DNA from 2 places in the Bacillus sp. KH172YL63 genome. Region 1 is predicted to be linked to the other one. Evidence: a T-box and tRNA genes for the amino acid it is inferred to sense, from the RefSeq annotation. Region 1 holds a T-box; the other holds one or more tRNA genes.
The links. The T-box of region 1 lies ahead of ileS (isoleucine--tRNA ligase). A T-box ahead of a tRNA ligase gene usually reads a tRNA of that ligase, here a tRNA-Ile.
Positions count from the first base shown of each region.

Region 2: it encodes a tRNA-Ile, which carries the amino acid that the T-box ahead of ileS (isoleucine--tRNA ligase) is inferred to sense. The anticodon was not compared.

Region 1 is NZ_AP022842.1:3,292,265-3,303,086, forward strand. Features, by position in the region: gene KH172YL63_RS16875 (GntR family transcriptional regulator) at 1-19, opposite strand, end outside; gene KH172YL63_RS16880 (NUDIX hydrolase) at 241-654, shown strand; gene KH172YL63_RS16885 (hypothetical protein) at 706-1,134, opposite strand; gene KH172YL63_RS16890 (CPBP family intramembrane glutamic endopeptidase) at 1,146-1,823, opposite strand; gene ileS (isoleucine--tRNA ligase) at 2,280-5,372, opposite strand; T-box leader at 5,422-5,676, opposite strand; gene KH172YL63_RS16900 (hypothetical protein) at 5,788-6,072, opposite strand; gene KH172YL63_RS16905 (hypothetical protein) at 6,102-6,578, opposite strand; gene KH172YL63_RS16910 (GyrI-like domain-containing protein) at 6,654-7,130, opposite strand; gene KH172YL63_RS16915 (nucleotidyltransferase domain-containing protein) at 7,149-7,850, opposite strand; gene KH172YL63_RS16920 (hypothetical protein) at 7,991-8,257, opposite strand; gene KH172YL63_RS16925 (YhgE/Pip domain-containing protein) at 8,403-10,193, opposite strand; gene KH172YL63_RS16930 (efflux RND transporter permease subunit) at 10,196-10,822, opposite strand, start outside.
Region 2 is NZ_AP022842.1:3,456,537-3,467,358, reverse strand. Features, by position in the region: rRNA gene KH172YL63_RS17790 (23S ribosomal RNA) at 1-1,199, shown strand, start outside; rRNA gene rrf (5S ribosomal RNA) at 1,366-1,482, shown strand; tRNA gene KH172YL63_RS17780 (tRNA-Val) at 1,493-1,568, shown strand; tRNA gene KH172YL63_RS17775 (tRNA-Thr) at 1,577-1,652, shown strand; tRNA gene KH172YL63_RS17770 (tRNA-Lys) at 1,666-1,741, shown strand; tRNA gene KH172YL63_RS17765 (tRNA-Leu) at 1,775-1,859, shown strand; tRNA gene KH172YL63_RS17760 (tRNA-Gly) at 1,868-1,942, shown strand; tRNA gene KH172YL63_RS17755 (tRNA-Leu) at 1,948-2,036, shown strand; tRNA gene KH172YL63_RS17750 (tRNA-Arg) at 2,111-2,187, shown strand; tRNA gene KH172YL63_RS17745 (tRNA-Pro) at 2,193-2,269, shown strand; tRNA gene KH172YL63_RS17740 (tRNA-Ala) at 2,278-2,353, shown strand; tRNA gene KH172YL63_RS17735 (tRNA-Met) at 2,407-2,483, shown strand; tRNA gene KH172YL63_RS17730 (tRNA-Ile) at 2,488-2,564, shown strand; tRNA gene KH172YL63_RS17725 (tRNA-Ser) at 2,583-2,675, shown strand; tRNA gene KH172YL63_RS17720 (tRNA-Met) at 2,699-2,772, shown strand; tRNA gene KH172YL63_RS17715 (tRNA-Asp) at 2,859-2,935, shown strand; tRNA gene KH172YL63_RS17710 (tRNA-Phe) at 2,967-3,042, shown strand; tRNA gene KH172YL63_RS17705 (tRNA-His) at 3,065-3,140, shown strand; tRNA gene KH172YL63_RS17700 (tRNA-Gly) at 3,156-3,229, shown strand; tRNA gene KH172YL63_RS17695 (tRNA-Ile) at 3,240-3,316, shown strand; tRNA gene KH172YL63_RS17690 (tRNA-Asn) at 3,326-3,400, shown strand; tRNA gene KH172YL63_RS17685 (tRNA-Ser) at 3,406-3,496, shown strand; tRNA gene KH172YL63_RS17680 (tRNA-Glu) at 3,501-3,572, shown strand; partial or broken gene glgB (1,4-alpha-glucan branching enzyme) at 4,279-6,165, shown strand; gene KH172YL63_RS17670 (glucose-1-phosphate adenylyltransferase) at 6,155-7,312, shown strand; gene KH172YL63_RS17665 (GlgC family sugar phosphate nucleotidyltransferase) at 7,352-8,380, shown strand; gene glgA (glycogen synthase GlgA) at 8,377-9,822, shown strand; gene KH172YL63_RS17655 (glycogen/starch/alpha-glucan phosphorylase) at 9,812-10,822, shown strand, end outside.

The DNA of each region.
Region 1 (10,822 bases):
CTTTCTTGATTCTCTGCATCCACTTCATCCACCTTACTCATTGAATACTCCATCCGTTGTTAAGAGGTCATGTTGTCATTACCAGTTAGAATGTTAACTTTACTTAACCATAGGCGGGAGGGGGTGTCAATTATTTGTTTTAATTTTGAAAAAACGGTCAAAATATCGTCAAGATTGAGACCAAAGAACCTAGCCTTCACATGGTAATATTTAACTAACAAAGTGAGGCTGGTGGTTTTTATGAAAGAATGGTTTGGTGCTGCAGGGGTATGTTTCAATGAAAAAGCTGAAGTCCTTATGGTGAGAAGCAAGAATTCAGCCGCATGGGCTGTCCCTTCCGGCGGAATAGAAAATGGAGAATCACCTGAAGCATGCTGCATAAGAGAAGTGAAAGAAGAAACAGGGTATGACGTTCGCATTATTCAAAAACTGTTCCTCAAAGAGACCGAAATTCAAGGAATCAAAGTAACAACCCACTATTTCAATGTAGAGAAAACAGGAGAAAGCGCAGGCATAGCCGACCCGGATCAAACCATTGCCGAAGCTGCATGGAAGTCTTTAGCAGTGCTGGATCATCTTGAGCATATGTATCCGGAAGACCTGAAAACAATCCAGCAAGCATATGAAAGGCCCGGTCTGAAGACACGTACTTGAATCAACATCGAAGGGACCACTCACATTGAATGGTCCCTGTTGTCGATACAGCTAGCGCACCTCTCCATCAAACGCCTTCCACTCCCCCTCCTCAAGCACCTCGATCACTTCCCCCTGACCTGATATAAACGTTACATTCTGTTTACCGTCCTCATAGGTCGTGACCGGCAGCTCCAATTTTATCGCTGTGATTTTCTCATGCTCCCGCAGAAAAATCACGTGCTTCGACGCTTCATCAGCACCCCGCCTGATTTCATCGCCTATCAGCGAATAAACGAAGGAATCCTCTAATTGCTCCGCCAAATTTCTTTGCTCATGCAACGTACCGAACAGCTCTTCGAATGTCAGCTCTTTCGTTTCAATCGTCACAATTTTAGCCTGTTCGAAGGAATACAGCTTAGCATAGGCGACGAGTGTCCGCACATTTGCCAGCAGGACAACCAGAACAATGACACCAAGGATGATCCCGATTTTCCTCATAGATCCACCTCCTAGAAATAAAGTATGAGCTGCACCATATACAAATTCCAAAGTGCATGTGCCACAATCCCCGGCAGGATGGATTTAGTTTTATATGCGGTCAGTGTGAGAAGGAACCCTCCTGCGATCGTAAACATCCATGCAGAAGACGGATGGATCAGCCCGAACAGCATCGAAGTAATCGTAATCGCCCACAACGGTTTCACCCGTTTCAACAACATGGACAAGATGATCCCCCTGACCATGATTTCCTCCGTCACCGGCGTAAGCACCGCCGCATCAATCGTCTGCCACAGGTTGCCCGCGGGCAGCATATTATATTTCACTTGATATATAAAATATTCGTTCAGGAACACTTCATAATATAAACAAAGGTGGAGTATCCCGTAAGGAATGAAAAAAGAGACAAACATCCACACATAGGTTTCCTTTTCCCGGAAGACCCTCACGTTCAATAACGATGCAATGAATCTCCTGATCTCTTTGTAGCCAAACGTCACCATCATAAAATATGCGAACCATACGTAACCCTTCATCCCCTCAAAAGCCGTCCCCTCCAGTGAGAGTTGGTTGATGAAATAACCAGGCACAATGATGAGAATCAGATAGATGGATAGAGTTTTGACAGTGATGGTGGCTGCTCTTTCTTTTATGGATATTGGTTGATTGGTAGATAGGGTGGGTTGCATGGCGGGTTCCTCCCTGTGCTTATTTTGCTTACTACCAATTATTTCAAAATCTTGGGTGATTCTCAATATGAAATTTATTTTTGGGTGGGGGTGGGTTGCTTTATTTGGTCCCCTTTATTTTGTCAGTTGAATTTAACGGATATTTTGACAGAGGAAGATTGCTTTGATTTTGTCTGTTGAATTCATCGGTTTTTTCGTCAGGCAAACACCTCTCCTTTTTTACCTGTTAAATTCAAAGGTTAGTTTGACAGACAAATATTCCGTTATTTTTACCTGTTAAAACCAACCGTTATTTTGTCAGTCAAACTCCCCCTTATTTTCACCTGTCAAAACCAACCGTTTCATTGTCAGGCAAACTTCCTCTCTTTTTTACCTGACAAACCGAACCGTTATTTCAACTGACAAACCACACACAAAAAAAGGGCCTACCCCCAACCCCGGTAAGCCCCCATACAATCACACCCCTACAAATATCCCAACACTCTCCCCATCCAAATCAACTCGCTTCATATCATCCCTCTCCTCAAATTTCATCCCCTTGATCAACAAGCTGCCCTCAAGCAGTTCCTTGAATTGATCCACCACTTCCTTCATCTCATCATCCACATCCAACACCAGCTCCACCCGCTGTTCCACCGGGAGGTTCAGTTCTTTTCGGTACTGTTGGACGGCCCGGATGAGTTCGCGGGCTTTTCCTTCTTTCCGTAAATCCTCGGTGAGAGTGGTGTCGAGGAAGACGCTGAAGGTGGCGTTTGAAGCCATTTCCAGTCCTTTTGGTGTTTTTTGCTGGATGAGGAGATCCTCTTTTTCCACTGTGACTGTATCCCCGGATGGAGAGACGAAGTGAAAGGTTCCTTGCTCCGCCACCTTTTTTGCTTGTTCATGGGTGAGGCTTTGCAGCTGTTTCTGCACTGCCCCTACGAGCTTGCCCAGTTTGGGTCCTGCTGTCGGGAAGTTGAGTTTCACTTCGTACTGCACCGAATCCCCTGCCTGGTCCTGCAGTTGGACATCCTTGACGTTGATTTCATCTTTGATGATGTAGTCATACTTCCGGAGCGATTCGGTGTCTGCCTGTGCACCGACCACGGTCAGGCGGGACAGCGGCTGCTTCGTTTTGATATTGGTTGTATTCCGGGCGGAGCGGGCGAGTTCGACCACCTGGAGGACACGGTCCATTTCCGCCTCTAGCACCGGATTGATATCGGCTTCATTCGCTTTCGGGAAGTCGGCCAGATGGACGCTTTCATTGGTCAGATTCCGGTGGATATCTTCAGCGATGAACGGCGTGAATGGTGCGAGCAGTCTGCTGACAGAAACCAATACGTGGTGCAGAGTATGGTACGCTGCCAGTTTATCGTCATTCAGTCCCTCGCTCCAGAACCGTTCACGGGATCGGCGGATATACCAGTTGCTGACCTCGTCAACGAGGACATTCAGCTCTCTCGCCCCTGCTGTAAAATCATATTGATCCAGATGGACCGTTACATTCTTGATGACCGAATTCAAGCGCGATGAGACCCATTGATCAAGCAGGGACGGACTTCCTTTTCCGTGTGTGCCTGGATCGAATCCATCGATCACCGCATACAGGGTGTAGAAAGAATGAACGTTATTCAACGTGTCGACCATCTTTGATTTTGCCTGGCTGACGACGTTTTCCGAAAATCTTTTGTTATTCCACGGCGCGCTGTCTGCAAGCAGTGCCCATCTGAGGGCATCTGCCCCGAACTTCTCGACGAGCTCCATCGGATTCATGACATTTCCTTTGCTTTTGCTCATCTTCCGGCCGTCTTCATCGAGTATGTGACCGAGGGACAGTACCCGCTTATACGGGGCTTTCCCGGTGAAGAGGGACGACACGGTTAACAGGCTGTAGAACCAGCCCCGGGTCTGGTCGACTCCTTCTGCGATCACGTCTGCCGGGAACTGCTGCTGAAACAGCTCTTGGTTTTCAAATGGATAATGATACTGGGCAAACGGCATCGAACCGCTGTCAAACCATACGTCGATCACTTCCTTCGTCCGCTTCATTTCTTGTGAGCATGACGGGCATGCGACGGTGACTTCGTCGACATACGGTTTATGAAGCTCAAGACCGTCCCGCCAGCCGTTCAGTGCGTGTTCCTTCAGCTCCTGAACGCTTCCCGGGACGAACTGATGATCACATCCCCCGCAAACCCAGACGTTCAGCGGCGTTCCCCAGTAGCGGTTCCGGCCGAGGTTCCAATCGACCATGTTTTCAAGGAACTTTCCGAACCGCCCATCTTTCATATGATCCGGATACCACTCGACGGATTGATTGTTCTTGATGATCGTTTCCTTGATGGCCGTCGTTTTGATGAACCAGCCTTCCATCGCATAATACAGGAGCGGCGAATCACAGCGCCAGCAGTGCGGATAGCTGTGTTCGTATTTTTCCTTTGAAAAGAGGAGACCGCCCTCTGCCAGCATCTTGATGATTTTCACATCGCTGTCCTTTGTGAATTCCCCTTCAAGCGGCGGGAAGCCCTCTGTATAGCAGCCCTTTTCATCGACGATGTTCACAAAATCCAATCCGCTTTCTTTGATCGCATTGTAATCATCCTCACCGTGAGCAGGCGCCAGGTGAACGATCCCTGTTCCGCTGTCGTCGGTCACGAATGATGCGGCGATCACTTCGTGGCCCCGGTCAAGGGTGAGATGGTTGAAAGGCGGGTCATAGTGTACCCCTACAAATTCACGCCCTTTATGCTCACTCTCTACCTCGGAGTCTTCCCCGAGCACATCGTTCACAAGGTTCTTCGCGAGGATAAACGTCTCTTCCCCGCACTTCGCCTTCACGTAATCCACCTCTTCATGGACGGCCAGCGCCACATTTGCCGGAAGCGTCCACGGTGTCGTCGTCCAGCCGAGGAAGTATTCATCCTCTTTCCCACTTACCTTGAATTTCGCTGTAGCGGAAAGGTCCTTCACATCCTTATAGCCTTGCGCTACCTCATGGGAACTGAGGGACGTCTGGCAGCTCGGGCAATAGGGCGCGACCCGGTGCCCCTTGTATAGCAGGCCTTTTTCATGGATTTTCGAAAGGATGTGCCACACGCTTTCGATATAATCATTTTCAAGCGTCACATACGGGTCATCCATATCGACCCAGTATCCGATCGCCTCTGTGAACGACCGCCACTGTCTTTCATAATCGAACACGCTCTTTTTACACTCATCGATGAATTTCTCGACGCCGTATGCCTCGATTTCCTGTTTGCCGGAGATGCCGATCTTCTTCTCGACGCCAAGCTCCACCGGAAGGCCGTGTGTATCCCAGCCTGCTTTCCGCTTGACCTGATACCCCCGCATCGTCTGATACCGTGCGACGAAATCTTTGATCACACGTCCGAGCACATGCCCGGCATGTGGTAGCCCGTTCGCAGTCGGCGGCCCTTCGTAGAACACGAATGTCTTCTTTCCTTCACGGTTTGCCACCGACTGTTCAAATATAGCGTTTGCTTCCCAGAAAGCCTGGATCCGCTTCTCCCTCTCAACCGACTTTTCCTGTACATTTACCTTCTCCATGTCCTCACACCTTCTTTTATAAAAATAAAAAAACCCGCCCCTAACCAATGTTAGGGACGAGTCATTACCCGCGATACCACCCTGATTCTGCCACTAAAACCCAATGCGGTTCAGCCGGCAGCACTCATTCAACGTACAATCATACGCGTTCCTTGTAACGGCGGAAACCCGTCAAAGCTTAAAGTACCTTCAGCTTTGCTTCTCGGAGAGGATATTCAATATGATCTGAACGTTGACTTCCACCAAACCGCCAACTCTCTGTAGAACAGACACCATACCTACTCGTTCTCGTCATGGAATGTGAATATGTGATCCAATATATGTTAGAAATACTTTATATGATACAGGTTAAATTTGTCAATGGTTTATTTTTGACGGGATAGGAATCTTTTATACGTAAAAAAGAAACGGTACGTCACCTCTTACTCCTCCGCTCTAAAAAAATCGGTGCGATATTCAGCAAGACAGACACACTGGTCAACAACCACAGCGCCCTTTCCATACCAGGGACCACATCCTCCAAAGCTGCCCAATCCCCCACTTCCACCCAATCAGAAACCAGGCTGTACTCTGCACAAAGGGTGAAGGCTGTAAACGCTAACCCCAACGACATCCAAAGCGTATAATCCTTTCCGGATGCATACATCAACAGATTAACAGATGTAAAGATAATGGCAATTACGCCCAATATCACCCACATCACGATCCCTCCCCTCTATCAGTTAAAATCTACCTAAACGATTCCGCCATTTTCATTAACTGACCTCTACTAACCTCTCCTGGCGAAAATTTATAACTATAAGCTAATTCATAAAAAAGGTCTTCGTTTTGCCATGAAATGATCCTGTTACCGGCGTAATCCGGGATATACTGACCATGACCATCACTTCCGATTGTCATTTCCTTCTTCTTTATTTCTTCCGGATACTCCATCTCTTCCTTCACTGCCCTCACGGTTAAAAACTCTTTATCTGCATTGAATAGCGTAAACTCGATTTCCTCACTACTATATTTATGCTTATAAAGTTCCATATCTTCGAAAGGCACCTTAGTTGGCACTTTCACTTGAAAAGGTGCCCCTTCCATTTTCTTCGCTAATTCTGATTCATTGAAATCAAACATTTTCCCTCTCGAAACTGACCAACCCACCATGAGTACCGTGATCGCACCTAGTAGAAGGGTGATGATGATGAATTTTTTATTCATGTTTATCTCGCCTTTCTTTTTTCTAGAATTGCCGCCTGAATGGGGTGATGCTTGTTCATTTTTTTATCACTGGCTTTATCTAACCGTATCTAACAACTCCACCTGAAGGTTGTCCTGGTCTTCCCACGACTGAAAGATCTCGAGGTGCCAGGTATTTTTCAGCCTTACATAACTGTTGTCTTCAGCCCATTGGTGCAGTTCATCATACGCTTGAAATATCTGTTGGTTTGACCCTTTAAATTCTGCAGCAGCATACTTTTGACGAGGGATTGTAATCATCACCATATCTATTGGAATATCTTCAAACTCCTCCACTTCCACACAGACCCAATATCCATCGGCTTCTTCTTTATCCGAGTCTACGAAAAAAGCGCCAATCTGAGTATCTTTGTTCTGCAGGTGTTTAATCTCTCCCAACCGATTGTCCAACGATTTTGATGCTTTAGGAATCTCGTTCTTGTATTCGTCGTTTTCACATAAAACTCTAAATCCAACAAGCTTGCGTGCTCTAACTTCTTTTACGGATATGTTATGTATCAGCTGACGGTTCAAATACTTGTCCTCATCACTTCATACTCTAGTAGAAAACCCTTCAAACAAAAAGCCGCCAAGTGGCTTGTATACCTTATTTACAAAGTCCACAAATGGTTGTTTATTGTCGGCTAGATAGAAATCGTTTAAAGAACTGAAAAATTCATTGTATATCTTTTCATCAAAAGACCGTAAAGCCCTCGTCAATCCTTTCCCTCTCCCAGACCATTGATTGTTTAATCTTAAAATAAAATCTGGAATTTCCAATGAAAGGTTATTTACCGTGATCAAAGCTTCTTCTCTGCTTTTCGCATCTATAAAATCATCTAACAAATCACCAATGAAGTACCTTGAGGCTCTTATATATTCTTCTGTTAAAGGAAGGGGTCCACTTTGTACGTGTTGAAGGGCATTGTCTTTTACTTGTAAGAATTCTTCATGATCTTTCAGCATGATACCTTCTGAAATCATGTTACCTAAAATAGGCCTTCCTTTTTGTTTTTCACGATCGAACTCCAGCAGATACGATTGATGGTTATGAATAAACGCTTCAATTCTCCAATCATATAAAACTAGACTTTTTCTGTAACTGACCGAATTTGCATCAAATATAACGATATCTAAATCAGAAGATGGCGTTTCTTCGCCTCTTGAAGCACTCCCGGCCAATATCGCAAAATCACAATTTGGAAACTCTTCATTAACAAAGCATCTTGCAGCTTCAACAGCTGATTTTCGCATATCTCATTCCCCCTTACTCTCATCTCCACTCTCCCCACTACCAATTATTTCAAAAAACCTCCCCCCACACAACAATTTCCCCACACCAAAAAAGCACGATATCCCATACCGCGCCCAAAACACTCCTTAAATCCCACTCCTCACAAAAAATACCAGATAGCTAAACCACCACACACACCTGCCAAAATAAAAAACAGAATAGAGAGTCGAAGATTTCGTCTCATCTTTATGCCATATGCACCAAAAAAGATGGCAGCCGCAATTTTAGAAAACCCTTGAAAGCCGTCATGACCGGCAAATAATGAACTGCTGAAAATGATTGAACAAAGTAACGTGGTGATAATCAAAGCCTTAAACCACAAAGGCTCACTTAGGAACTGGTTGATCATACATTTGATTCGCTGCACGAGGGAATACTCCTTCCCGAAAACGTTGCGTCTCACTAAGCATATGGCGTTTCCGATAAAAACTTTACTCGTCATTCCTTTTTTGAAAGCAAAAAAGACCCGGCAGAGATCACCAATCTCTCCCAGGTCCATATTCATCCAAACATTACTTAAATAAATCCATCAACAGCTCCCAGAAGCCTTTCTCTTTTTCCGGGACTGCTTTTTTTGCTTCCTTCTCTTCCTTTTCGATGCTTTCCGTCTTGATGACAAATTGGACGGAAGTCACTTTTTCGTTTTTCGGGGAAACGAAGGATACGGGCTGGAAGTCGGATTTATCGTATTCGGCCATCATTTTGTTGATTTCTTCCTGCATTTTGTCAGGGAGGTTTTTCGTTTCTTTGTACAGTTTGCTTGTGCCGTTGTGGAGCTCGCCGACACCGTCTTCAAGGCCGCTTGTGCCGCCTGCGAGTTCGGTGATGCCGGCGTGAAGCTGACCGTAGTTCGCAGACAGTTGACTTACGCCTTCTGTATAGCCCACAAGTCCGGAATGGAATTGTCCGTAGTTGCCGGACAGTTCACTCAGTCCCTGTTGAAGCTGGGCAAGGCCGCTCATGTCTGTTTCCTTTAAGGAGGCGGACAGATTCGCCGAGATTGATGACAGCTGGCCGCTCATGGTATTGACGGAACCGCTGACCTCATTCAGCGTCGGTCCGACTGCCGCGAAGGCTTTCTTGACGTTGGCATACGTTCCTTTGACCTTCTGGGCCGCTTTGTGTGAGGCAACCAGCTGATCGACTACCTTTGGATCGGCACCGCTCGTGTAGAGGGCGGCAATGTCTTCTTCGGTCAGGTTGTTGGCAGGGATCTCAGCCATCGCCCCGTCCAGGGCATTGTATGCCTGAACATAATTTTCCTGCAGCGCCTGAAGTCCATTCGCTGCCTGGGTCAGGCCGTCCGCGAGCTGGTTGAGTCCGGCCGGCAGTTCATTCAGTGCCGACAGATCCATGTCAGCAGGATTGGCCGACAGCGACTGGTTGATCGACCGCAGTGCTTCTCCGATTGAATTGGACGCACCGACGATCTGAGACGAAGAACCGTTCAGTTCGCTGATGCCGTTTTGATATTGAGCAGAACCTGAACGTAATGAAGCCGCTCCGTCGTTCAGCTGGGAGACACCGCTTTTCAGCTCGGCGACTCCGTTGTTCAGTTTCCCGATTGCCTTCGACAGTTCTGACATATCATCGGTCATATTCTCCGTACCCGATGCATCGATCGGAAGCGTGGACGGGACGGCTGCGATTTGGACTCCCTTGAATTCGAAGTCCTCTACGTCCGCCTCCACACTCAGCTTCTTCTCTTTTCCTGGGAGCACGGTGAAGGTGATTTGTTTATCCTTCCCGGCACTTGCCACCATCCCGTCTGCCGCTTCGATGTTTTCATACGTGTTCGGCAGGTTGAGGGAAACCTGGAGAAGATAATTTTCATAAAATACTGACTCAGCGTCTTTATTTTCAAGCGTTTCGATGTCAATTTCCAGGTGACCGGTCTTTCCTGCAAGCTTTGACGGGTGGATGTCTTTCCCGTCGAGCTTATAGGACACGTTCACATTCCAAGGGAGTTCTGTGTCTTTCGCCATGTTGCCCTGATAGGTAAACTTCCCTTCCGGTGCGTCCATCTCGATCTTCTGTCCATCTTGATCAAGCTTCTTCAAATCGGTCAGGTTCTTGACCGTGCTGAAATCCCCGTAATCGTGGATTTGACCGGCTGTGGTGACTTCGAACGTGTTCACCACGTACACGTTGCTCACGTCACCGCCGGCATTCAACGTCGCATACACGACTTCATCCTTTGACGCTATCTTCCCTTCCGTTGCCGCGAGGGCAGAAGCAGGAAGAAATGAAGGCAGAAACAGCATGAATGCAAGCGCACCGAGGGTCAGTTGTTTTTTTCTCATCATCATTTCTCCTCATAGTAGTTTGATTTATACGTTGTTTTCTTAATCACTTTATCGAATACCAACAGCATCGCCGGCAGGACGAACAGGACCATGATGAAGGCAAGGAGCGCCCCTCTTCCCATCAGCAGTCCGATCGATCCGACGACCGGGTTGGTGGAGGTGATCCACAGAATGAATCCGACACTTGAAAGGATCGCGGCAGAAATGGAAATCGAGAACGTCTTTTCTTCCAGTGTCCTCACCATCGCTTCTTTCGCCGGCATTTCCTTCCGGTAGTGGGTATAGGCTTCTGTGAACAGGATGCCGTAATCGACCGTCGCCGCAAGCTGGACGGTGCTGATGATCAAATAGCCGACGAACACGAGTGAGGTGTTCGTGAAGTACGGAATCGACAGATTGATCCACACCGCTGCCTCGATCGTGATGAGGAGCACTACAGGGATCGAGATCGATTTGAAGCTGAACAGAAGCACGAGTGCAATCGTGACGACCGTCAGCACATTCACGACGACATTATCCTTGTTGACCGTATTTTTAATATCATAAAGGGTCACGCTCTCCCCGAGGGCAAGCGCATCATCACCATACAGATCTGATCCCGCTTTTTCCACCCCTTCCACGATGGA
Region 2 (10,822 bases), 160 kb from region 1:
CCCCGTAACTTCGGGAGAAGGTGCTCTGGTAGGGTGCAAGCCCGAGAGAGCCGCAGTGAATAGGCCCAGGCGACTGTTTAGCAAAAACACAGGTCTCTGCGAAGCCGTAAGGCGAAGTATAGGGGCTGACGCCTGCCCGGTGCTGGAAGGTTAAGAGGAGTGCTTAGCGCAAGCGAAGGTGCGAATCGAAGCCCCAGTAAACGGCGGCCGTAACTATAACGGTCCTAAGGTAGCGAAATTCCTTGTCGGGTAAGTTCCGACCCGCACGAAAGGCGTAACGATCTGGGCACTGTCTCAACGAGAGACTCGGTGAAATTATAGTACCTGTGAAGATGCAGGTTACCCGCGACAGGACGGAAAGACCCCGTGGAGCTTTACTGTAGCCTGATATTGAATTTTGGTACAGCTTGTACAGGATAGGTAGGAGCCTTGGAAACCGGAGCGCCAGCTTCGGTGGAGGCATCGGTGGGATACTACCCTGGCTGTATTGAAATTCTAACCCGCGCCCCTTATCGGGGTGGGAGACAGTGTCAGGTGGGTAGTTTGACTGGGGCGGTCGCCTCCTAAAGAGTAACGGAGGCGCCCAAAGGTTCCCTCAGAATGGTTGGAAATCATTCGCAGAGTGTAAAGGCACAAGGGAGCTTGACTGCGAGACCTACAAGTCGAGCAGGGACGAAAGTCGGGCTTAGTGATCCGGTGGTTCCGCATGGAAGGGCCATCGCTCAACGGATAAAAGCTACCCCGGGGATAACAGGCTTATCTCCCCCAAGAGTCCACATCGACGGGGAGGTTTGGCACCTCGATGTCGGCTCATCGCATCCTGGGGCTGTAGTCGGTCCCAAGGGTTGGGCTGTTCGCCCATTAAAGCGGTACGCGAGCTGGGTTCAGAACGTCGTGAGACAGTTCGGTCCCCTATCCGTCGTGGGCGCAGGAAATTTGAGAGGAGCTGTCCTTAGTACGAGAGGACCGGGATGGACGCACCGCTGGTGTACCAGTTGTCTTGCCAAAGGCATCGCTGGGTAGCTATGTGCGGAAGGGATAAGTGCTGAAAGCATCTAAGCATGAAGCCCCCTCGAGATGAGATTTCCCATCACGTAAGTGAGTAAGATCCCTAGAAGATGACTAGGTAGATAGGTCAGAGATGGAAGCATGGCGACATGTGGAGTTGACTGATACTAATCGATCGAGGACTTAACCACAAAGAGTCATATTTATATGAACAACAGGCTGATATTCGGCTTTCTTGACATCAATTCTTTATCTAGTTTTCAGGGAATAAATTTTATGCGAAAGTATAAAAAAAGCCTTGAAAAATTATATCAACACGATATAATAGAACTTGTCCTTTTAAAGGATAAACAATAGTCTGGTGATTATGGCGAAGAGGTCACACCCGTTCCCATGCCGAACACGGAAGTTAAGCTCTTCAGCGCCGATGGTAGTTGGGGGATCTCCCCCTGTGAGAGTAGGACGTCGCCAGGCTATATATAATGGAGGATTAGCTCAGCTGGGAGAGCATCTGCCTTACAAGCAGAGGGTCGGCGGTTCGATCCCGTCATCCTCCACCATTACACTTGCCGGTGTAGCTCAACTGGTAGAGCAACTGACTTGTAATCAGTAGGTTGGGGGTTCAAGTCCTCTTGCCGGCACCATTTGGTTTTTTGAGAGCCATTAGCTCAGTTGGTAGAGCATCTGACTTTTAATCAGAGGGTCGAAGGTTCGAATCCTTCATGGCTCACCATTTTTATCATGTAAGTTCAATGACTTACAATTTGCGGGTGTGGCGGAATTGGCAGACGCACCAGACTTAGGATCTGGCGCCGCGAGGCGTGGGGGTTCAAGTCCCTTCACCCGCACCATTTGTTTTGCGGAAGTAGTTCAGTGGTAGAACACCACCTTGCCAAGGTGGGGGTCGCGGGTTCGAATCCCGTCTTCCGCTCCATACTAGCCGGGGTGGCGGAACTGGCAGACGCACAGGACTTAAAATCCTGCGGTAGGTGACTACCGTACCGGTTCGATTCCGGTCCTCGGCACCATAGATTTTTGCGCAAGCAAATTATCTTTCCATAAGGTGCTTTAAAAAGTAAAAAAACAACAATATTTACATCTTGCGCCCGTAGCTCAATTGGATAGAGCGTTTGACTACGGATCAAAAGGTTAGGGGTTCGACTCCTCTCGGGCGCGCCATATTTCGGGAAGTAGCTCAGCTTGGTAGAGCACTTGGTTTGGGACCAAGGGGTCGCAGGTTCGAATCCTGTCTTCCCGACCACTTCATATGGGGCCTTAGCTCAGCTGGGAGAGCGCCTGCTTTGCACGCAGGAGGTCAGCGGTTCGATCCCGCTAGGCTCCACCAAGTTTTTTTACGACAGTAACGAAACTTTCATACTTCAACATAGCTTGTTTCTTGGCGGTGTAGCTCAGCTGGCTAGAGCGTACGGTTCATACCCGTGAGGTCGGGGGTTCGATCCCCTCCGCCGCTACCAATAGGGACCTTTAGCTCAGTTGGTTAGAGCAGACGGCTCATAACCGTCCGGTCGTAGGTTCGAGTCCTACAAGGTCCACCAAGTACCATTTTTCAATACGGAGGAATACCCAAGTCCGGCTGAAGGGATCGGTCTTGAAAACCGACAGGGGTGTAACAGCCCGCGGGGGTTCGAATCCCCCTTCCTCCTCCATTTTTAAATTATATTCTTAACGTCGCGGGGTGGAGCAGTTCGGTAGCTCGTCGGGCTCATAACCCGAAGGTCGCAGGTTCAAATCCTGTCCCCGCAATACCATTTTTGCTAACGCAAGGTAATGAACCATATTTTGCTGACGTAAAGTAATGAAAGTTATTTTTGCTGACGCAAAAAAACTCTGGTCCGGTAGTTCAGTTGGTTAGAATGCCTGCCTGTCACGCAGGAGGTCGCGGGTTCGAGTCCCGTCCGGACCGCCATTTGTTTTTTTTAAAATATTTAGAATAATATGGCTCAGTAGCTCAGTTGGTAGAGCAATGGACTGAAAATCCATGTGTCGGCGGTTCGATTCCGTCCTGAGCCACCATTTTTTGTTTGTGAATATTATGGCGATTGTGGCGAAGTGGTTAACGCACCTGATTGTGGTTCAGGCATTCGTGGGTTCGATTCCCATCAGTCGCCCCATATTTTCATTCTTTTGCGGGTGTAGTTTAGTGGTAAAACCTCAGCCTTCCAAGCTGATGATGAGGGTTCGATTCCCTTCACCCGCTCCAATTATTTTATGGGCCTATAGCTCAGCTGGTTAGAGCGCACGCCTGATAAGCGTGAGGTCGGTGGTTCGAGTCCACTTAGGCCCACCATCATATTATTCCGCAGTAGCTCAGTGGTAGAGCTATCGGCTGTTAACCGATCGGTCGCAAGTTCGAATCTTGCCTGCGGAGCCAATTACGGGGAAGTACTCAAGTGGCTGAAGAGGCGCCCCTGCTAAGGGTGTAGGTCGGGCAACTGGCGCGAGGGTTCAAATCCCTCCTTCTCCGCCATCTTGGCCCATTGGTCAAGCGGTTAAGACACCGCCCTTTCACGGCGGTAACACGGGTTCGAATCCCGTATGGGTCATATTAAAAAAGACTATCATCATGATAGTCTTTTTTATTTTGTTTATAAACCTTCAGCTGCTTTCATCCAGCCTTGCGTTGATAAAAATTTCAAGTCATACATTCCTCCTCTGTCGGCAGGGCTCAAGCGAGCAAACCGGCCAGCCATCTACATCCCCGGGAAAATAGCCCTCCCGCATATTTGAAAAATCAATGCTTTCTGAAGCCGTCCAAAATCTCTCATCTTCTCTCCGGCACATGCAGCGCTTCAACTCCGAACAGCTTCTCCTTGTAAAGACGTATGCTGTGATCCCTCCTTCTCTATCACACTCTCCTGAAATTTAAGAAATTGTCTACTATTTGGTTTACATCATCTGTTATTTAGTCCTTGTACAAAAACTTGATTTACCCATTCACCTTCCACCGTTCGACAACTCCACTACCTATCCTATTGAACCCATTTGATTCAAACTTCAAGTATTTCTCTATATCCTCTCTTATTAATTTCATTTTAAGTGAAAAAACTTTCGACAAACTTCGCTATCGATTTCCTCTGTTTTTACTGCTAAATCAAAATGTAAACCTTATCATTTGTCATTAATATCCAATTATGCCGAAGTTAACGTAAGGAGTGTAGTAAATTGTCGTAATTGAGCGACGATTAGTTAAAGGATTTTACTGATGTTAAAAGAAAGTAGTATGTAGATTGAAAAAGTGTAGGTGAGTTGATGAACGCAATGACCATAACAGATTATGATGTTTATTTATTTCATGAGGGAAGTATGCAGCAGGCCTATCAGTTTATGGGGGCACATGTAGTGAGGGATGCTACAGGCACTCATACAGAATTTTGCGTTTGGGCACCGAAAGCTAGACAGGTTACAGTAGTGGGTTCGTTTAACGATTGGAATGGTGTCGGGTATGAACTTAGACGCCGCAATGACCAAGGGATATGGACGGCCCGTATACAGGGGGATTTGACGGGAGAAACGTATAAATATGAAATCACGACTCCTTATGGCACCAAGAAATTAAAGGCGGATCCATATGGGTTTGCCTCTGAGAAGCGCCCGCGAACCGCAAGTGTCGTGTACGACCTCCAGGGATTCGCCTGGGAAGATGAGAAGTGGCTTGAAGAAAGGGCCTCGCAAGCGGTCTACGATAGGCCGATGTCGATCTATGAAGTGCATTTAGGCACATGGAAGAAGAAAGCAGGCAAGTTTCTTTCCTACAAGGAATTGGCTCAGCAATTGATTCCTCATGTAAAGGCGCATGGCTTTACCCATATAGAGCTTCTCCCGGTCACAGAGCATCCTTTTGACAGGTCCTGGGGGTATCAGGGGACCGGTTATTACTCTCCTACAAGCAGGTACGGTTCTCCACATGAGCTGATGGCCTTTGTGAATGAGTGTCACCTACATTCCATCGGGGTGATCCTTGACTGGGTCCCGGGGCACTTTTGTAAGGATGCACACGGCCTGTATGAATTTGACGGTTCATTTGCTTATGAGTACGGAGAAGAACGGGATCGTGAGAATTATACGTGGGGGACGGCGAATTTTGACCTTGGAAAAGGGGAAGTCAGGAGTTTCCTCATATCCAATGCCCGCTTTTGGATGGAAATGTATCATATTGATGGGTTCCGGATCGATGCTGTTGCCAATATCATTTACTGGGCGAATCAGGGACAGACGGCTCCGAATGACGGTGCCATCCAATTCTTGAAGAAATTGAATACGGCAGTGTTTGAGTATGATCCTTCCATCCTGATGATGGCAGAGGATTCAACAGACTGGCCGCAGGTGACATCACCTGTCCATTATGGAGGCCTGGGATTTAATTATAAGTGGAACATGGGATGGATGAATGACGTCCTTAAATATATGGAAACCGAACCCTCTGAAAGAAGGCATGTACATTCGCTGATTACCTTTTCGCTGTTGTATGCCTATTCAGAGAATTATGTCCTTCCTTTCTCCCATGATGAAGTGGTACATGGGAAGAAGTCGTTGTTAAATAAGATGCCGGGTGATTATTGGCAGAAATTCGCACAATATCGTCTGCTGCTGAGTTATATGTTCGCCCATCCAGGGAAGAAGCTTTTGTTCATGGGGAGCGAGTTGGCACCTTTCTCTGAGTGGAAGGACCTGGAAGAACTGGATTGGCATTTGATGGATTACGAATTTCATCATAAATTCAATTCATATTTCAAAGAACTTCTGCATTTATATAATGGTGCTGCACCGTTATTCCAAATGGACCATCGCTCTGAGGGATTTGAGTGGGTGGATGTCAATAATGCAGCACAGCAGATTTTTTCTTTCATCCGTTATGGGGGCGAAGAAGGGGATCATCTGGTGATCATCTGCAATTTCAGTCCGAACGTGTATCACCAGTATAAAGTAGGGGTGAACAACGCAGCGGAGTACGAGGAAATCTGGAACAGTGATGATGAGCGATTTGGCGGTTCCCATCAGGTGAATCCGCTGCCGCTCACTGTGCATAAAGAGGGATACCACGGAAGGGAAGGCTATGTGGAAATGACGATTCCACCATATGCAGCCGTTTATTTAAAACCAAACGATTGGAAGGGGAGAAGGAAAGATGGCAAAAGGTAGATGCGTGGCCATGTTATTAGCAGGTGGAAAAGGGAGTCGATTGAGTTCTTTGACCAAAAGCCTGGCGAAGCCGGCTGTACCATTCGGAGGAAAGTACAGGATTATTGATTTCACCCTGAGCAATTGTACAAATTCAGGGATTGATACAGTTGGTGTCCTCACCCAGTACCAGCCACTCGTATTAAATTCTTATATCGGGATCGGAAGCGCGTGGGATCTTGACCGGAAACACGGCGGGGTGACGGTGCTGCCGCCTTATGCTGAATCATCCGAAATGCGCTGGTATACGGGGACGGCAAGTGCCATCTATCAAAATATGAATTACCTTGAGCAGTATGATCCTGAGTACGTATTGATTCTGTCCGGTGACCATATTTACAAGATGGACTACAGCAAAATGCTTGATTATCATATCGAGAAAAAAGCAGACGTCTCGATTTCTGTCATTGAAGTGGGCTGGGATGAAGCGAGCCGTTTCGGCCTGATGAACACGAATGATGATATGAGGGTCACGGAATTCGAAGAAAAACCTGCTTTTCCAAAAAGTAATCTGGCGTCAATGGGCATTTACATCTTTAACTATTCGGTGCTTAAAGATTACTTGGAGATGGATGAACGGAACCCTGACTCAAGCCATGACTTTGGAAAGGATGTCATCCCGCTCTTGCTTGATGAGAAGAAGAAGCTGATGGCTTACCCGTTCCAGGGTTACTGGAAGGATGTCGGCACAGTGAAGAGCTTATGGGACGCGAATATGGATTTGATTGATGAGGAAAACGAGCTGAATCTGTTCGATCATGACTGGAGGGTGTATTCAGTGAATCCGAATGAGCCTCCTCAATATATCGCAGAAGATGCATTGGTCGAGGGATCGCTTGTCAATGAAGGATGTACGATCGAAGGGACCATCCGTAAATCTGTCCTGTTCCAGGGGACGACGGTGAAAAAGGGAGCACATGTCGTTCGTTCCGTGATCATGCCTGACGCTGTCATCGGAGAAAACGCATATATCGAGCAAGCCATAGTACCATCCAATGTGAAAGTTCCAAGCGGGCTGTGCATCATGCCGGAAGAGGGATCTGATGAAATCATTCTTGTGACTGAATCATTCATAGAAACATTGTTGGAACAAGAAAAAGTCTGAGGCGAATATCATTATCACAACATAAGAGGAGGAAATATCTTGAAAAATACAATGCTTGGTGTTATTGATGCTACGAGTTATTACGAGTCGTTGGAAGATCTATTATTACATCGTTCATTAGCGGCTTTGCCGATTGCAGGGAGATACCGTTTGATCGACTTTGTTCTGTCGAATATGGTGAATTCTGATATCGGTTCGGTGGCCATTTTTCCGAAGTTTCAGTATCGTTCCCTTATGGACCATCTCGGCTCGGGGAAGAACTGGGATCTGAACCGGAAGCGTGATGGGCTGTTTTTCTTCCCGGCACCTGGACTTGAAGCAAATGAAGAGGGTGTGGGGTCATTCAATCATTTCGCCCATCATCTCGACTACTTCAACCGGAGCACCCAGGAGTACGCATTGATCAGCAACTGTTATACATTGGCGAATATCGATTTTCAGCCGGTGCTTGAGCGACATGTGCGAATCGGATGTGATATCACTGAAATGCGACATAAAGGTAAATCGATGGAAATGTATTTGGTCAAGACCTCCACGCTGATTGATTTGATCAAGGAGCGCAGGGAGTCCCGCTATACGTGCATGCAAGATGTTGTGAATGACATGGATAACGGGCTAAAGGTTTGTGGTTATGAGCATGACGGATTCGTCCAGACGATTGATTGTATTGAAGAGTACTATGAAGCCAGTATGAAGCTCCTGAATTTATCTTATTGGAAAGAGCTGTTCAAGAAAGATTCCCCGGTTTATACGAAAGTGAAGGATGAGCCGCCGACTCGGTATACTTCTGCAGCAAGCGTCAAGAACAGCATTATTGCCAATGGATGCTTCATTGAAGGGGAAGTGCGCAATTCCACAGTGTTCCGTGCCGTGAAAGTCGGCAAAAATACAGCGATTTTCAACAGCATCATTATGCAAAAGAGTCAAATTGGAGATAACTGTGTACTAGAGAATGTGATCTTGGATAAAGACGTGAAAGTGGAAGATGGTGTAAAGCTTATCGGAGATCCAAACAATCCAATCGTCATTCGTAAAGGGATGATTCAAGGAGCGCTGATGAATTCGTGAAGGTTTTATTTGTAGTATCTGAGTGTGTCCCTTTCGTTAAATCCGGCGGCTTGGCGGATGTAGCCGGGGCTTTGCCAAAGGAATTAAGGAGTCTCGGGACGGATGTCAGGGTGATCCTGCCAAAGTACGGCGGGATCTCCCAAGAATACCGCTCAAAGATGAAGAAGAAGAAAGAGTTCTTCGTCTCGGTCGGCTGGCGCAGCCAGTATTGTGGAATCGAAGAATACAGTGAACATGGCGTCACGTATTACTTTGTGGACAATGAATATTATTTCAAACGGGACCGTTTATACGGTTATTTTGATGATGGAGAGCGTTTTGCCTTTTTTACAAGAGCGGTATTGGAAGGGATCGCCGTCCTTGATTTCTATCCGGATGTGATCCACTGCCATGACTGGCATACAGGGATGATCCCTTTCCTGCTCCGTACAGAGTATCAGGAGAGACCAGGGTATTCGTTCATCCGGAGCATATTCACCATTCATAATCTCCAGTTCCAGGGGATCTATCCTAAACAGGTCATGACAGACCTTTTAGGCATTCATGATAAATATTTTCATCATGAATACCTGGAATTTTACGGAAACATGAACTTTATGAAGGGGGCACTGATTTCCTCTGATTTCGTCACCACGGTAAGCCCTACATACAAGGAGGAAATCCTGACCCCTTATTACGGGGAAAAGCTTCATGATATCCTTGGTCAGCGTTATCATCAATTGACCGGTATCCTGAATGGGATCGATGATGAAATGTATAATCCTGATGATGGACAATTCCCTTACTTCAGCGGAAATCTCAATGGGAAGAAGCAGGCGAAGTGTCACCTGCAAAAAAGGCTGGGGCTTGAGGAGAATGAAGGAATCCCCCTTGTATCAATCATTTCAAGGTTAACAAGCCAGAAAGGATTGGAATTAGTAAGGGGAGTCTTTCATGAAATACTTCAGGAGAATGTTCAGTTTGTCCTTCTTGGAACAGGGGATTGGGAGTTCGAACAATTCTTCAGGGAGATGGAGTGGACATATCCAGAAAAAGTGAGGGTGCAGATCGGCTTTAATGAAGACCTCGCAAAGGAGATTTATTCCGCCAGTGACTTATTCCTCATGCCTTCCAAATTTGAGCCGTGCGGATTGGGGCAGCTCATTGCGATGCGTTATGGTGCACTTCCTCTGGTCAGGGAGACAGGTGGACTGAACGACACGGTGGAGTCTTATAATGAAGAGACGAAAACCGGGAATGGTTTCTCTTTCAAGAACTTCAATGCCCACGACATGCTTTTCACCTATCGAAGAGCCCTGTCGATCTATCACAATGACCCGGAAACATGGAATCATATTGTACGGACCGCCATGAATAAGGATTATAGTTGGGCTCAATCAGCTTTCAAATATAATCAATTATATGCTGACTTGGTATTGAGGAGTGAAAGCCATGTTTTCTGATCCGATTGAATTCAAGGAGATGTTCCTGAAAAAGCTTGAAATGATGTACGGTAAGACGTTCCCCGAGTCCAGCAGTCAGGATCAGTATTTCACGCTGGGTCACCTGATCCGGGAATACATTTCGATGAACTGGATCCATACGAATGAACAATACCGTTTCAATAAACAAAAGCAGGTCTACTACTTATCGATCGAGTTTCTATTGGGACGCCTGCTTCGTCAAAACCTGATGAATTTAGGGATCTACGATGTTGTAGATAAAGGATTGAAAGACCTTGGAATCGATCTTGCCGACATGGAAGAAGTAGAGCATGATGCAGGATTAGGAAACGGTGGACTGGGACGGTTGGCTGCCTGCTTCCTTGATTCTCTCGCATCTCTTAATCTGCCTGGACACGGGTACGGCATCCGTTATAAGCACGGATTGTTTGAACAAAAGATTGTGAATGGGTTTCAGATGGAGCTTCCAGAGCAGTGGCTCCGTCATGGTCATGTATGGGAAGTCCGGAAATCGGATCTGACCGTCGAAGTGCCATTCTGGGGGAAGGTGGAGTCCTTTACCGAAAATGGTGTGTTGAAATTCCGGCATGTGGATGCAGAAATCGTAGCGGCTGTGCCGTATGATATGCCGGTCGTGGGCCATGAAACGTCGACGGTCAATACCCTTCGTTTATGGAGTGCCGAGCCTGCTGCTTATAAAGCAGGGAAAGACATGATGAAGTATAAGCGTGATACGGAGGCAATCACCGAATTCCTCTATCCCGATGATACCCATGATGAAGGGAAGATCTTGCGCTTGAAACAGCAGTATTTCCTTGTAGCGGCAAGCATCCGCTCCATTCTGGATTCCTACTTGTACCGTAATGGGGAGCTGAAAGACCTGCATGAAAATATCTCCATTCACATCAATGATACACATCCGGTCCTTGCCATCCCGGAATTGATGAGGGTCCTGCTTGACGAATATGCATTTGAGTGGGAAGAGGCATGGGAAATCACG